2 regions of the Bacillus sp. ABA4_010 genome follow, and region 1 is predicted to be linked to the other one. Evidence: riboswitches for the same ligand, from Rfam matches in the RefSeq annotation. Region 1 holds a riboswitch; the other holds the start of a gene.
What was found. A riboswitch is a leader RNA that binds a small molecule or an ion and turns the genes downstream of it on or off. The one in region 1 is predicted to bind S-adenosylmethionine.
Positions count from the first base shown of each region.

Region 1 (7,942 bases):
ACTTTCGATTAAAAACTGAATATCCAGTAAATTGTCCATTCTCTATTCCCTTCTCTTATATATATTCCATTTCATCACTCGACACAGCTTCATTTGATTCAAGAACATTTACAATGGTTATTCAGACCACTTGAATTTTCTAGGTCGATTTATATTATTCAGGGATGTATTCTCCGCCTGTCCATTTTGTTGAAAGCTTAGCTAATGTCCCATCTTCTTTCAGCTCTTTTAGAATTGGATCTATTAATGCCTTCAACTCCTCACCTTGCTCTTCATCTTTCAAGACAATCCCCATATTATCGTTCACTAACGGCTGTCCGACCACTTCTAAGTCTAAATCAAACTTTTCCATGACCGAATGAATCATAATCGGATCATTCACATAGGCATCCACACGACCATTCTGGACATCTTGTAAAATTTCCGAAGGGTTTCCACTTTCGCTATATTTTAAAATAATATCGTTATCTGCTTTTTTATTATGTTCTTCCAGTAATAGCGTGTACGAATCACCCGCTAACGCCCCAACCTTCTTCCCTTCTAAATCTTCTATGGTCGTAATATCCTTTCGACCAGCCTTCACGACAATGACCGTTTCTGCTGCAAAATAAGATTCATCTGTAAATAAGTACTTTTCTTCACGTTCTGGCGTTTTCGCTACTTGGTCTGCAATGGCCTGAATTTTATTTGACTCTAAGGCTAGGAACATACTATCCCAAGGCGTGGCCACAAACTCAAATGTATAACCATCTAGCTTTTTATCAATTTCCTTCACTACTTCGATATCATAGCCTGTTAGTTCATTGTTCTCATCCGTGAAGGCGAAAGGCGGATAATCATTTTGGGTTCCAACTAAAATCACTTTTTCCTCTAGTTCATTCGTCGCTTCATTTGCTGCTTCTTTCGTCGAACAACCGCTCAATACTCCGGCAAACCCTACTAATGCCACTACTGGTACTAATAAACGAGATCTTTTTTTCATGTCTTCGACTCCTTCTTTTCATAAATGAAAATGATGACCATATAAGTAATGACTTACCAAATTTATAAAATGAATAAATAATGATACACATTCGAAAAAGGAACGCAACTATTTAATTTGAATATTGGGTTAATTCAGAATATCATTCGTTTAATCTCTTAATGTAAACAAAAAAACCTCTTTCAATCAGAAAGAGGCTTTGTATCGAAACCTTATCTCTCAGAATGAAACACTCTGCAGGAATTAGCACCTTTCATCGAAATGATGGTTGCTGGACGTCATCGGGCCTGTCCCTCAGTCTCTCTTGATAAGATATTTATTTTTTAGCATATTATGATATTAGTTAATATTGAGAATATTGTCAAATGAATTTTTAATCATTTACGTGAATTCATGTGAGGAGATTTCTTGCTGCTGTCATAACACCATCTTCATCTGCATACACATAGCTTCCCGGAACCCAATCGATTCCGCCGAAATGAAGGGTCGTCTCTCTTTCTCCTTTTCCTTCTTTTTTACTTTTTAACGGATGCGTACCAATGGCGAAAATCCCGACATTTAGCTGCGCTAATTCTGCACTATCTCTGACACAGCCATTAATAATAACACCCGCTAACCCGCGCGTTCGTGCAATCTCCCCTAATCGGTCGCCCATTAATGCACAGTTTCTAGAACCTCCCCCATTCACTACTAATACGTGGCCTGCCGGAATCGTTTCAAGAGCTTCTTTTACCAATACATTATCTTCGTGTACGTTCACCGTTGAAATTGGACCAAAAAACCTTCTTTTCCCGCCGTACGACCGAAACTCGACCGTACAAACGTTCAATTCATCCGCGAAATCATCACATAAATCCGCCGTTCTCACTTCCATCATCCCATCTCCCTTCCTTACATTGTTCTTCATTCGCTCACGACCGAAAAATTCCTTTTGCATTTGGTGAAGGAAATGAAACGTGACACCGAAACCTATGGCTTCACCTTCTTCAATTCCAGCCTTTGACCAGGATGAACAGCGGAAAGAAGGGGGACATCTTCTAGTATAACGTGGCCGATGACATTCACTCGTTCATCCGCTGGAAGATCCCGTAAGATAATTTGCACTTCACCGCGGTAACGTCCGTAACGGTCATTATCCATCGTAATCATTCCTTGCAGACGTTTCACCGTGTTAGTCGGTTCCACACATTCTGCCCTTCTCGTATCCATCAAACGGATAACATCTCTAGCGGAATCGGGACGAAGACGGTATTCTCCTTCTGGCAAAATCGAAGACTGAATCCGAATAGGAAGAATGCTATCTGCATCATATTTCACCAATTGTTCCAACAACCCCTCACCCGGGTCCGAATCACCGACATACACATCTGTGATCCCGGAACGATACAGCTCAACGGCCGCTGCAAACGGGTCCATATACCGATGACGTTCCAAAGTTGGAAGACCAGCAAAAACGGGACCTCTTTTCTCTCCTCGTCCCGGAATATATGCACAAACCGGAATATGAAACCGTTGGAATAACGCCGTTTGTTGACGAAAAAAGTCATCATCCAAGCCCGTTTCACAGCGCGGGTAAAAATTGTGCCAAGCGATTAACTTTTCAGCGTCCATACCGCTAGCAAGCAATCTTTTCAATTCGTCTTCAAACAAAATACTTGCATTCAGGGCAAGGTGAAATCGTTTGGATAAGCTCATAATCGTCTCAGCATCAAAGCCATCGTCCAAACGAATTCCGACAACACCGAGGGACGTTAGCTCTTCCAACCTTTGAATTCCTAAATGTCCAGGTGTCTTCAGTGAAACATCCGCATACACGTCCACTCCATAATGTTTCGCTGTTTCAAGCAATTGTTGGGCACGACTTGCCAGTTCTCCTGTTTCTTCAGGAATGTGAAGCGAGGTAAAAGCTCGCTTCACTCCTTTTTGACTCGCTTCCACTATTCGTTGTTCCGCTAACGGATCATTCAAGTAAAAAGAGATACCAATCATTCAAACTCACTCGCCATCTCGTCTTTAAATCCGAACAAATAAGTAAAGACAAAGCCCGCTGCATACGCAATCAATAAACCAATCAAATATAAGACAATTTGCTGGGTATGGACAAGAAAGGTTAACGGTAATCCGGAAACACCGACCGCAATCGTGGCGATTTTAAAGTAAGCCTGAAACGCACCACCGATTCCCGCTCCAAGGCAAGCGGTTAAAAATGGACGTCCAAGTGGCAGCGTGACACCAAAGATTAACGGCTCCCCAATCCCTAGCATCCCTGACGGAAGCGCACCACCAATCGCTCGTTTTAAACGTGCTTTCTTCGTTTTCATATAAATGGCAAACGCGGCACCAACCTGACCGGCACCTCCCATTGCCAAAATTGGCAGAAGCGGATCATCACCAATGGAGTTAATGAGTTCAAGATGAACCGGCGTCAACCCTTGATGCAGCCCAGTAACAACAAGCGGCAAGAACGTTGCCCCCAGTACAAAGCCAGCAACCACCCCTCCTACATCTAAAACAGCAAGCAACCCTGTTGTAATGCCATCTGAAATCCATCCACCAAGCGGCATAAAGACGAGATATGTCACAACCCCTGTAATAAGTAAAGCAACCGTTGGCGTCACAATAATATCTAGTGACTGGGGGACAAACCGGCGAACGCGCTGTTCGACTACCGCGATAAAAATCGCCGCCAATAAAACCCCAATCAAACCGCCTCGCCCTGGCAATAATTCTTCACCGAAAAGACTAATCCCCGCAACGGCCGGGTTCATAATTAAAATGCCGGCTAATCCGCCTAAAGCTGGTGAACCGCCAAACTCCTTCGCCGCATTGATTCCAACTAAAATACCTAAATAAGCAAACAACCCGCCGCCAATTACCGTTAAGATCGTCGCAAGTTGTGATTCTGCCGGCAGCCATCCAGCTTGAACAACCGCCTTTGTAATTCCCGTAATCAACCCTGACGCAACAAGCGCAGGAATAAGCGGGATAAAGATACTGGCAATTTGGCGCAAAAACAACTTAAATGGCGTCGCATTCTTTGTTTTTAACTCTGATTTTTTCTTTGCCGCAAGCTCTTCTAAATTAACATCCTCTGAATCTTGTAATAATTGACCAAACGCTTCTGACACTTTATTCACTTTTCCCGGTCCTAAAATAATTTGTAACGTTTCTTCTTCCACCAATCCTAAAACGCCATCCATCTTCTTAATGGCTTGCTTATTGACAATGCTGCCATCTTTCGGTGTGACGCGAAGACGGGTCATACAATGCGTATACGCTGCAATGTTTTCTGCCCCGCCAAGCTGTTCTAATAGTTTTTTCGCTAAAACATGATTTTCCCCAGACATTACGGTTTCCCCCTCTTTTTTTATCTAAAGTTTGGAAATAAAACCTGAATGAAACCATTTTTAACACTTCTAGAAGAAAACCCAGCTCAGAATTTACCACTTCTATCAATCCGGATTTCCCCTCATCCCCACTTACACTTCTCCACGCTTAAAAATAAAAATCTTACTCTCCATTAATGCGGAATAGCCGGTTACTTTGTTTCTTTTAAAAACTGGATCGCTTCTCGTGTCTTATCGATATAAGCAATCGTCTCCTCATAATGCTTCGTGGCCATAGATAAAAACAAAACATCAATCACATACAACTGGGCTAAACGAGAAGACGTTGCCGCGCTTCGGAACGGTGCTTCAGTCGAATAAGACGTATACAGACAAATATCGGCTAACGAAGACACTGTAGATTGCCCATATTTGGTTAAAGAAATCGTCTTTACACCGCGTTCTTTTGCCAATGAAAGCACTTTAATGACCTCTGGTGTTTCGCCTGAAAAAGAAATCCCAAACACCACATCATCTTGCCCCGCATTCGCAATTAAAGTCGCCGCCAGATGAGCATCTGCAAAAGCTGTTGCACCTTTATTAATTCGAAGAAACTTTTGCTGGGCATCCATCGCAATAATATGAGAAGCCCCTATTCCGAAAAGATGAACATGATTCGCATTCAAAATCGCTGCCACAGCGCGCTCCAGCTCTTCATAATTGATAATTTCGGCTGTATCACTCAAGCTTTGAATGCTATTACTTGTTGTCTTTTGAACAATGGAGGAGATTGATTCATCTGGTTCTATATCCCGATACCCTTGCTCGGCAGGCTTCACCAAATCGCCCGCAACTCTTACTTTCAACTCTTGGAACCCTTTAACCCCAAGGGACTTGCAAAGCCGAATCACTGCCGCACTGCTCGCATTGGCTAATGTTCCTAACTCTCCTGCCGTACTGTTTACAACATCATGAGGATGCTTTAAAATATATTCCGCAATTTTCCGCTCCGATGCCGGAAGCTGCGGAAGCATATTTGTAATCATATTTAATCCACCTGTTGCCATCTTTCTTCTCCTTTACGCTTTACTAAGCTCCACCGCTTTTCTAACATAGCCATTCGCTTGCTCAAGCAGCTTCTTCGCCTCGTCATACCCTTTATCGGCTTCCAGCATCACAATCGCCGTCTTCACTTCCAGATTAGCGGTTTCCAATGTTTCTTTCGCCTCGTCATACGAAACACCGGTCACTTTACAAATGATGTTAATAGCACGTTCTTTTAACTTATAATTACTTACATGGACGTCCACCATTAAATTTTCATAGGCTTTTCCGAGCTGAATCATCGTGGTCGTCGAAATCATATTCAAAATCATTTTATGGGCTGTCGCTGCCTTTAATCGTGTAGACCCTGTTAGCACTTCTGGCCCTACAATCACTTCAATGCTATGGTCCGCTGCCTGACTAATAAGCGAATGTTCATTGCAAGACAACGCAACTGCTTTCGCTCCCACACTGCGGGCATATTGCAAAGCACCAATCACATACGGTGTACGACCGCTTGCCGCTATGCCAATCACCGTATCCTTCTCTGTAAGATGAATGGCTTTTAAATCTTGTGCCCCGAGCTCCTCTTTATCTTCTGCTCCTTCAACCGCTTTTACAAAGGCCTTCTCGCCTCCAGCCATAATGCCTTGCACCATCTCAGGCGCTGTACTGAACGTCGGTGGGCATTCAACCGCATCCAGCACGCCTAGTCTTCCACTCGTCCCAGCGCCAATGTAAATGAGACGCCCTCCATTTTTTAAGGACTCAGAAGCAAATTGAATGGCTACTTCCACATCTGGCAGCACTTGTTGAACCGCTAATGCCACTTTTTGATCTTCCTCATTCATCATTCGTAAAATCTCTGCCGTATTAGCCGTATCCATATGCATCGTCTGTTCATTGCGCGATTCTGTCGTTAATAACGTAAGCTTTTGACTCATCGATGTCGCCTCCAAATCATTTTTGCCAAAACGTTGATACCCTTATTATAGGTTGGCTGAAATTAAATTTCAATTTTTATTTTAATTTTATGAAATAAAAAATCAAATATGACAAAAAAATAAAATGGACGTCTTGAATACGAAAAAGAAGAGTAGTTGGCCATAAAACCATCTACTCTCCTTTTGCACTCGATTTCCACATATTAACGCCATAACAGTTGGACACACGAGTCTATCAGCTTATTAAATAATCCCCTGCCATCTTAAAATCATTTCCGCAATTAACGCTGAACCTAGGAACGTTCCGAATAACACAAGCATAGCAACCACCATGCTGCGCCAGCCAAGTTGAACGAAGTCCGTCCAAGATCGGCCGATGGCAATTCCTGCGTAAGTTAAGATGGGGGTCGTTAGAGCTAATAGATTGACAGCTGATGTCCATTCTACGATTTTGTCTGAACCCGGCATCCACGGCATCGAAAGAACCGTACCGATAATCGCAATGTAGGCCACACTTGGAATTCTGCCTGGCAGAACTTTTTGAATGATTAATCCAGCCAGACAAATCAACACCAGTACAATCATACCCGGAATCGCTTCTAATGGTAGCACGTCATATCCCACCCAGTTTCCTAGTAGTGCTACCACACCAAAAATCGCTAATAATAGACTCCACTCTTGTATGTTTTTTAGCATCGTTTACATCCCCACTCCTGTTTTTTCGGCTGCTTTTTTGTCACGTCGCTTCGCTAAAACATTGTACATTTTTTCCGTTAATGGCAGTCCAATGAAAATACTCATGTATAATCCGGTCGATAACGATAATAGATTACTGGCTCCGGCAAAAGCGAGAATATCATTTTCTAAATGCGGGAAGGCTGCGACGAGTGAACCGCTTGCTGCGGCCATCATACTTCCACTTCCAATTCCAGAGGCCATCGCAAAAGAAAGAGGATGAAGCGGAGTTAATGTTGCCAAAAATCCAGAAATAAGGCCCATAAATACCGCTCCAAATACCGTACCAAAAATATAGATAGACATCACCCCGCGACCTTCCGGTGAATTGAAGCCATACTTATCCATAATGAGACCAACGTTCGGTTCACGAGCGACAGAGTGCGTCATCCCGATACTTTCACGCTTTAACCCAAGAAATACTGCAACAGGCAGAGCTAAAAGAATCGTCCCTAAGTTCCCAAACTCTTGCAGCAATAACGCTGGACCTGCTTCAATCACTTTCGGCAAGGATGGACCAATGATGACACCAATTTTAGCAATTAACAACGTCACCCCTAACACAATAAGCGATTCTGCATTCTTTGACTGTTTTTCTTTAATAAGAGGCGTAAAATAAAGTCCGAAACCGATTAAAATCGCATACAGCATCGGTAATAACAACACCACCCCTGGTCCCACTGTAAACTGATGCGTGCCAATCGCTTCTGTTACCAAAACGATGACAAATACCACTGCATGAAGACGCCAATCTTTCCAAATATTTTTCAATTCTTCTCCCATAATTGCTGCCTCCTTCAAATTCGTGCGTTGCTGTGACCATTCTACTCTCGCTAAACTCACTGCTCGTGTGTCTACGACTCTTTTTTATGTAGGCCATACACATCTACTATGTTTATTGTTCAAAATGC
Region 1 is NZ_JBSWUN010000003.1:3,012,859-3,020,800, forward strand. Features, by position in the region: gene ACXAEO_RS16110 (amino acid ABC transporter permease) at 1-39, opposite strand, end outside; gene ACXAEO_RS16115 (transporter substrate-binding domain-containing protein) at 155-982, opposite strand; SAM riboswitch class I at 1,192-1,296, opposite strand; gene rraA (ribonuclease E activity regulator RraA) at 1,374-1,856, opposite strand; gene ACXAEO_RS16125 (MupG family TIM beta-alpha barrel fold protein) at 1,952-2,971, opposite strand; gene ACXAEO_RS16130 (PTS transporter subunit EIIC) at 2,968-4,329, opposite strand; gene ACXAEO_RS16135 (MurR/RpiR family transcriptional regulator) at 4,521-5,375, opposite strand; gene murQ (N-acetylmuramic acid 6-phosphate etherase) at 5,388-6,296, opposite strand; gene ACXAEO_RS16145 (hypothetical protein) at 6,540-6,992, opposite strand; gene ACXAEO_RS16150 (DUF3100 domain-containing protein) at 6,996-7,814, opposite strand; gene ACXAEO_RS16155 (M20 metallopeptidase family protein) at 7,927-7,942, opposite strand, start outside.

Region 2 (7,942 bases), on a different contig from region 1:
ATTTCCGTTCACCTTTCTCACGAAACTTTCGCATCAATTTCTGTTAAAATCCGATCAAGTTCCGCTTGTAATGGCTCGAGTCCGCTTCTTTGTACAAAATCATAGAATGATTCGCCAAGGAGCTTTTCTTGCTGAAAATATAAAAGTAAATCTTTCAATACTTCCGGCAACACTTCACCACTTACTTTTCCTTTTAACTTTTCATTGAATTTTCCGCCTGCATGCAGCGTTCCACCCACATAGATTTCAAACGCTTCAACCATTTTCTTGTCTTTCGTTTTCATTTTAATCCCCTGCAGGCCAATATCCGCAATTTGACGCTGTCCACACGAGTTCGGGCAGCCGACCATATGGAACCGAACTGGAACATCTAACGAAATTTCTTCATCAAGCCATTCTGCTATTCTTCTCATCCGTTCTTTCGTTTCCACAAGGGCTAGGTTGCAGTACTCAATTCCAGTACAGGACACAGAATAACCAATAAATGAATTCGGATTCGCTGTAATACGTTCAAAAATTTTCTGTTGCAACAACTCTTCTACGTGATGATCTGGAACATTTGGAATAATGAGGTTCTGAGAGTTACATGTTCGGATTTCTCCATTTCCGTATTGAGCAGAAATTCTCGCCAATTCGAATACTTCATCCGCACTTAAACGCCCTACTGGCACATTAAACCCAATATAGTTCAACCCTTTTTGCTTCTGCGGGTGAACGCCATAGAAATAACCGGCATTCCACTCTTTCACCGGCTCTTCTCCTTTTGTTGGAAGCGGACCTGTGTATTCTAATAGCTTTTCTTTAAATCTCTCTACACCCCAGTCTGCCATTAAAAACTTAAGGCGTGCTAAATGACGCTTCTCACGATACCCATAATCACGGAAAATCGTCGTAATGGCAATCGCCACTTCTTTTACTTGCTCTGGCTTCACGAACACATCAAGCGTTTGAGCTAAGAAAGGACGAGCGGATAACCCACCTCCAACCTTTACATGGAAACCGACTGTCTTTACACCATCTAACTCTTTAACAGCTGGCGTAAAGGAGACACAGTTAATTTCTGCATTTGACGCATTGCGAACATTCGCGCTGATGGACATTTTATATTTTCGCGGTAAGTTTGAGAAATCTTCGTTCATTTGAAAAAAGTCATACACTTCTTTCACAATTGGAGCGGTATCAAACAGTTCATCTGGATCAAGACCGGCTAACGGATTTCCAACGATTGTACGCGTGATGTCACCACATGCACCCGCGGATGATAAACCTACTCGTTCTAAACGGTTCAAAATATCAGGAATATTTTCAATTTGAAGCCAATGGAACTGAATCGCTTGGCGCGTTGTAATGTCATACACTCCTCTTCCATAATCTCTGGCAATTTCAGCTAATGCGACCACTTGCTCATTAGACAAAATACCTGAAGGAACGTTGACACGCATCATAAAATATCCGTCTTCTTTTGGACGCTGGAGATAAAGGCCTGCCCATTTGAATAAATCCCAATCTTCTTTCGGAATGGAATCAAATCCATGTTCCGCATAGTAAGGGATATCATCAAAAATCTTCAATCCATCTTTTTCTAACTTCTTTTTTTCTGTTGCGTTCACATTCGGATTATCCGCCCAATTCTTCACATAACTCATCCAATTACAACTCCTTTATATGAGGTTGTTTTCTTTTAAATATTCTAACACTTTCGCGACACATACTTCGATAGAATCTTTGCTTGTTTCTACTACAAGTTCAGGATTAACCGGTTCTTCATAAGGAGAATCAATGCCTGTAAACTGCTTAATTTCCCCGCTCCTTGCTTTTTTGTACAACCCTTTCGGATCTCTCCGTTCACATTCATCTAGCGGACATTTGACATACACTTCAATAAATTCCTTTTCCTCGACAATGTCACGGACTTGATTTCGATCTTCTTGAAAAGGAGAAATGAAAGCAGTCAGTACAACTTGGCCGCTATCGACAAACAATTTGGCTACCTCACCAATGCGGCGAATGTTTTCCTTGCGGTCTTCCTCGGAAAACCCAAGATTTTTATTGAGGCCGAAACGAATGTTATCGCCATCCAGTACGTAGTTTCGAATTTGGCGATCAAACAATGCTTTAGCAACTGCATTGGCAACAGTAGATTTGCCGGATCCAGATAAGCCGGTAAACCAAAGAATAAAGCTTTGATGACCATTTTGTTCTCTTCGTTCCTTTTTTGTAATGGCTGCATCATGCCACGTAATATTTGTTGCTTCTCCCATTTTATCCCTCTCCTTTTAAGAATGGATTGTTTTCTGCTGTAACCCTTTAATTAAAACTTCCACTACTTCTTTGCGGCTGAATGTACTTGGTGGAAGTTCACCCTTTCTCAATAACTCTCTTACTTTCGTACCAGAAAGAATCACATGGTCTTCCTTCGGATGCGGACACGTTTTCGTCGAAGCCATCCCTTCACATTTCACACAATAAAAGCTATGTTCAAAAAACAACAGCGTAATCCCTAACTCTTCACTCGTAAAGTTGTCAAAGATTTTTTGTGCATCGTATGTGCCGTAATAATTTCCAACACCGGCATGATCACGCCCAACAATAAAATGCGTGCAACCGAAGTTTTTACGAATCATCGCATGAAAAATGGCTTCTCGTGGCCCTGCATAGCGCATTGCTGCTGGGAATACCGCTAAGAATACACGATCTTGTGGGTAATAATGCTGCAATAGCACTTCATAGCTCTCCATCCGAATATCTGCGGGGATATCATCCGATTTCGTTTCTCCAACGAGCGGATTTAAAAATAATCCGTCAACAATTTCAAGCGCAGACTTCTGGATGTATTCATGAGCACGGTGAACCGGATTGCGGGTTTGGAAGCCAACAATAGTCTTCCATCCAAGCTCGGCAAACTGCTGACGCGTTTGAGCAGGATCTAAATGATAGGAAGCAAACCTTCCTTTATCTGTTCGTTTCACTAGTTTAATAGGACCAGCTAAATATACGTTTGGTCTTTCAAATAATTTTTGAACACCAGGATGAGCATCGTCTGTTGTCTGGTATACAAGCTGCGCTTCTCTTTCTTTATCCGGAGTAAAAATGCCTTCCAATTTTAAAACTCCGTACACGACACCATCTTTAACAAGCTTAATGTCATCTCCAATTTGCAAGGTTGCTGCTTTTTCTTCACTTACAGGAAGCGTAATCGGAATGCTCCATACAACTCCGTTTGCAAGGCGCATATTCTGTACAACTGATTGATAGTCTTCCTCCCCTAAGAAACCTGTAAGCGGACTGTACGCTCCAACTCCAATTAACTCCAAGTCACTTAAGGCAATAGCATCAAGCTCTACTTCCTGCTGAATAGATTCATAATTAAATGCAGAATCAAACAAATTAATAAGTTTCCCTCCATGAGGTGTACTGTAACTCATCATTATTCCTCCCTAACTCTTTTTAAACTCAATCTTCTCACAAGAGATCCTTTTGATTATGATCCGTGGAGCCCACACTCTGTTTTCTGATTTCCTGTCCATCTTCCTGAACGCAAATCATCCATATCATAAGCCGGCTTCGTACAAGGCTCACATCCGATGCTCGGATAGCCCTGATCGTGCAGACGATTATAAGGCAGTTCTTGTTTGTACACGTATCGCCATATTTCTTTCCATGTCCAATGAATAAGCGGACAAACTTTGATTTTTTCAAAACGAGTATCTCGGTTGATAAACTCCGTCTGACTTCTTGTCGCAGATTGTTCTCTTCTCAATCCAGAAATCCATGCTTCCGCTCCGCTTAATGCCTGCTCAAGCGGAATAATTTTCCGAATACGACAGCACTGGTTCGGATCTGTCTTCCACAACTCACCCCCGCGGAGCATTTCTTGCTGTTGTAAAGTCAGTTCCGGCTTTTTCATGACAATGTTTAATTTCGGAAATTTCTCTTTTACCGCTTCAATAACCTCGTACGTTTCCTTAAAATGCAAATCCGTATCGAGAAATACAATGGTGGCGTCTTCCTTTACTTTTGAAATTAAGTCGATTAACACAATCCCTTCAATTCCGAAACTACAGGCATAAACAATGGAATCTCCATAATGTTCGTACGCCCACCGCAAAACCGATAGCGCTCCTTTCGTGTCATCATCTGCAGAAAATTCAGGTAGCTGATTGTGCCACGTTTGGAAAGTTAGTGTTTCACTCAAATGATTCACTCCTATCTTTAACACTTTGTATTCCGATAAAAAAAGACGGTTTTAGCCCAATAAAGAACCAAAACCGCCTCTAGTTTCTCTAGTCAGCGCTTTACTAGCGTATTCTTACTTTCTCATTTTTTTCAAGTTGAACCACTTTGCCATCCTGAACAATTAATGTGACAGAGCCATACTTCATCGTTTCAAGCATCTGAACAACATTTTTCCAAACTTCGTTCAAATTTTCTTGCTGTACCATTCCAGTCCTCCTTCATTTCGTCTAATGGTTACTAGTTCATAAACCCAATAAAAAAGGCCTTCCATTTTCGAAAGACTGTTGAGGTAATCTATTTTACCTTATCTTCCAAAATGGTTTACATTTTGCTAGAATTAGCACCTTGCATTAATTCACGCAGGTTGCCGGGCTTCAAAGGGCTAGTTCCCTCCACCACTCTTGATAAGTTTGTTTTTTCAAATTTTAACATATTGCGGTAGATTGTCAACTGATATTTCAAAATATTCTATTCAAATTCATCCGCAAAGTTGACACAAATTCCATCGATTCTTATTATGACATATGATGTTCTAACCGAAAAAATGTCTTAAAAGTGATAAAAGCATAATAATTGCTACAATCGAACAAACCACCACTAACATTTTCTCCTGTTTCGTTGATCGATGCATCTTGCTCCCTCCATCCACTTATTAATTCACTCAAACATTACCTATATCATTTTTCTTCATCTACTTTCATGATAATCAGTGCTGTTGTTGCTTCCGCTTATGTATAAAGCTTATCGTTTCGTAAACATTACAAATAAAGGAAGCTTCCATCAGCAGGTAGTTTCCTCCATCCTCCGATTACATAAACAGAAAGACCACTGTTTCAACATTACTCTTCTCCGTTTATGTGCTTCGGTAAAAAGATTGGAGATAAAATGAGATGGATTTACATCACTTTTCTTTAAATTCTTCTATTAAAAATGAGATAAAACACAATTTAACAACGATTTTATCGGAAACCGACAAACTGATTCGTCATCTAGACCAAAACGAATATTGTATTTTATGCGATTTTGAATCGTTACACAAACAGTTCAGTAACATTCAATCAGTCGCTGCTTCTTACTACTTACAACAATACTTATCTCCTTTTACCGAAAATTATGCAGCCCTTTCGTTAGCAGCTCATCATTTATCCGAACGAAAACACGGGGGCTTGATGGTCATTGAACGCAAACAACCTGTTCACCATTTAATCCAAAAAGGAGTCGCACTTGGGGCGTCTTTGACAAGCCCTCTCCTTGAATCCATCTTTTATCCAGGAAATCCACTGCATGACGGTGCAGTATTAGTAAAAGGAGATATCATCGTATCCGCTGCCAACGTATTGCCGCTAGCCTCTTCAACAGCTGTCCAAAATAAAATGGGAACTCGACACCGGGCGGCCATTGGCATGTCTGAACAATCAGATGCGCTCGTATTAGTTGTTTCTGAGGAAAGCGGCCGCATCTCTTTCGCTTTAGAAGGTACACTATATCCCATTCATTCTACGAATAATATCCTTTTCTGAATAAGCCTTTACGGTATATACAGAATAAAACCGAACAACCCTTATTTTCCCATTAAAAATATACGTTATTACGTATTGCTATATTTTTTTGATATAAGTATAATACAGAAGGATGCATGTGAGAAAACCTAACATTCATCCTTCTGTATTTTTCTAAATATTCATCCAGTTCAAAAGAAGCAATACTTTTTATATTTACTTTTATGACTAACTTAAGAGGTGAATACACACATGTCATTGTTACAATCATTTGTAGGCATTATTAACGACTTATTATGGTCAAAAATTTTAATTGGTCTTCTTATCATTTTAGGTTTGTACTTCACATTCCGCACAAAGTTTGTTCAATTCCGTTTATTCGGAGAAATGGTTCGTTTGCTCGGAGAAGGAGCAACAGCTGATTCATCCCATAAAAAGAAAGGGATTACTTCATTCCAAGCTTTCTGTATTAGCACCGCATCTCGTGTAGGGACTGGAAACTTGGCAGGGGTAGCGACAGCAGTCGCCGTCGGTGGACCCGGGGCTGTCTTTTGGATGTGGCTCATCGCCCTATTAGGCTCTGCCACTGCATTTGTTGAAAGTACATTAGCTCAAATTTACAAAGTAAAAGATAAACAAGGGTTCCGCGGAGGACCTGCTTATTACATGGAAAAAGCACTTAACGCGAGATGGTTAGGAATTATCTTCGCGATTTTAATTACGTTCTGCTTTGGACTAGTATTCAACTCTGTACAATCCAATACCATTGCCGCTGCTATGAAAACTGCATTCAACATAGATCTTCAAGTGATGGGCATTATTCTTGCTGCGGCAACAGGAATTATTATTTTCCGTGGTATTAAAAGCATTGCCACAGTATCTCAAATCATTGTTCCCGTTATGGCTACACTTTACTTAGCTATTGCCCTTTTCGTTGTATTAACAAACTTAACGGAAGTTCCAGCAGTATTCACTTTAATCTTCAAAAGTGCTTTTGGCCTTGAACAAGCAGCAGGCGGTGGAATTGGCGCTGCCATGATGATGGGGATTAAACGTGGTTTGTTTTCAAACGAAGCAGGAATGGGAAGTGCGCCGAACGCTGCAGCGACAGCTACAGTCAGCCACCCTGCTAAACAAGGACTCATTCAATCTCTTGGTGTTTTTGTTGATACTTTACTCATTTGTAGTGCGACAGCATTTATCGTTATTCTTTCCGGCGATTACGGTTCCGGTCCACAAGGGATTGAGTTAACGCAAAACGCTTTAGCTGGGCATATTGGTTCTTGGGCCAATTCCTTTATTGCCATTGCTGTATTCCTATTTGCATTCAGCTCTATTATCGGGAATTATTATTATGGCGAGACAAATATTGAGTTCATCCATACAAACAAAGCCTTTTTATTCATTTATCGAGCAGCCGTTGTCGCTATGGTTTATTTCGGCTCTGTTGCAAGCTTTGGAATCGTTTGGGACATGGCTGACCTTACGATGGGACTCATGGCGATTGTCAACTTGATTGCTATCGTTCTACTAGGTAGATTTGCATTTGATACATTAAATGACTACGTGACTCAAAAGAAAGCGGGCAAAAATCCTGTCTTTTACGCAGATAGCATTGACGGTTTAAAAAATGTAGAAAGCTGGGACTACGCTCCAGCAAAAGGAAAATCTAATATTAAAAACGGATGAGGGGACTCCCCTTCATCTGTTTTTTTATTTCACTCGTAAACAGACCCTTTACTTATACCTTTAAGAAAACTTGGCAATAATAGTACAAGCTTTTCTGGAGGTATTTTTTATGATTGGTGAACACTTTTTGTTTGGTTTTTTCAGACGTTCCGTGCTATTTCGCTTAGCTCTCTTAATGGGATGTTTTATTGTTATTTTTGGCTTTTTTATTCATTTATTGGAACCCGAACAATTTTCTACTTTTTTCGAAGGTATTTGGTGGGCGATTGTTACGGTCACTACAGTGGGATACGGAGATTACGCACCTGAAACTTTAGGCGGAAGAGTTTTAGCCATTTTTTTAATTTTACTCGGAACTGGTTTTTTTACGACTTATTTTGTCACCCTGGCTACGATGGCCATTTCAAAAGAAAATGCGTATTTAGACGGCAGTTCGCCCTACTCGAAAAAAAAACATATCATTATCGTTGGCTGGAATGAAAGAGTGCGAACCATCCTTTCACACTACGCTAACGCAC
Region 2 is NZ_JBSWUN010000004.1:470,986-478,927, reverse strand. Features, by position in the region: gene ACXAEO_RS21945 (DUF3906 family protein) at 1-2, opposite strand, end outside; gene ACXAEO_RS21940 (nitrite/sulfite reductase) at 18-1,646, opposite strand; gene cysC (adenylyl-sulfate kinase) at 1,662-2,261, opposite strand; gene sat (sulfate adenylyltransferase) at 2,277-3,425, opposite strand; gene ACXAEO_RS21925 (phosphoadenylyl-sulfate reductase) at 3,482-4,195, opposite strand; gene ACXAEO_RS21920 (YezD family protein) at 4,299-4,442, opposite strand; SAM riboswitch class I at 4,538-4,647, opposite strand; gene cdaS (sporulation-specific diadenylate cyclase CdaS) at 5,127-5,756, shown strand; gene ACXAEO_RS21910 (alanine/glycine:cation symporter family protein) at 5,988-7,424, shown strand; gene ACXAEO_RS21905 (potassium channel family protein) at 7,534-7,942, shown strand, end outside.
Region 2: another riboswitch for S-adenosylmethionine. It lies ahead of ACXAEO_RS21920 (YezD family protein); the one in region 1 lies ahead of ACXAEO_RS16115 (transporter substrate-binding domain-containing protein).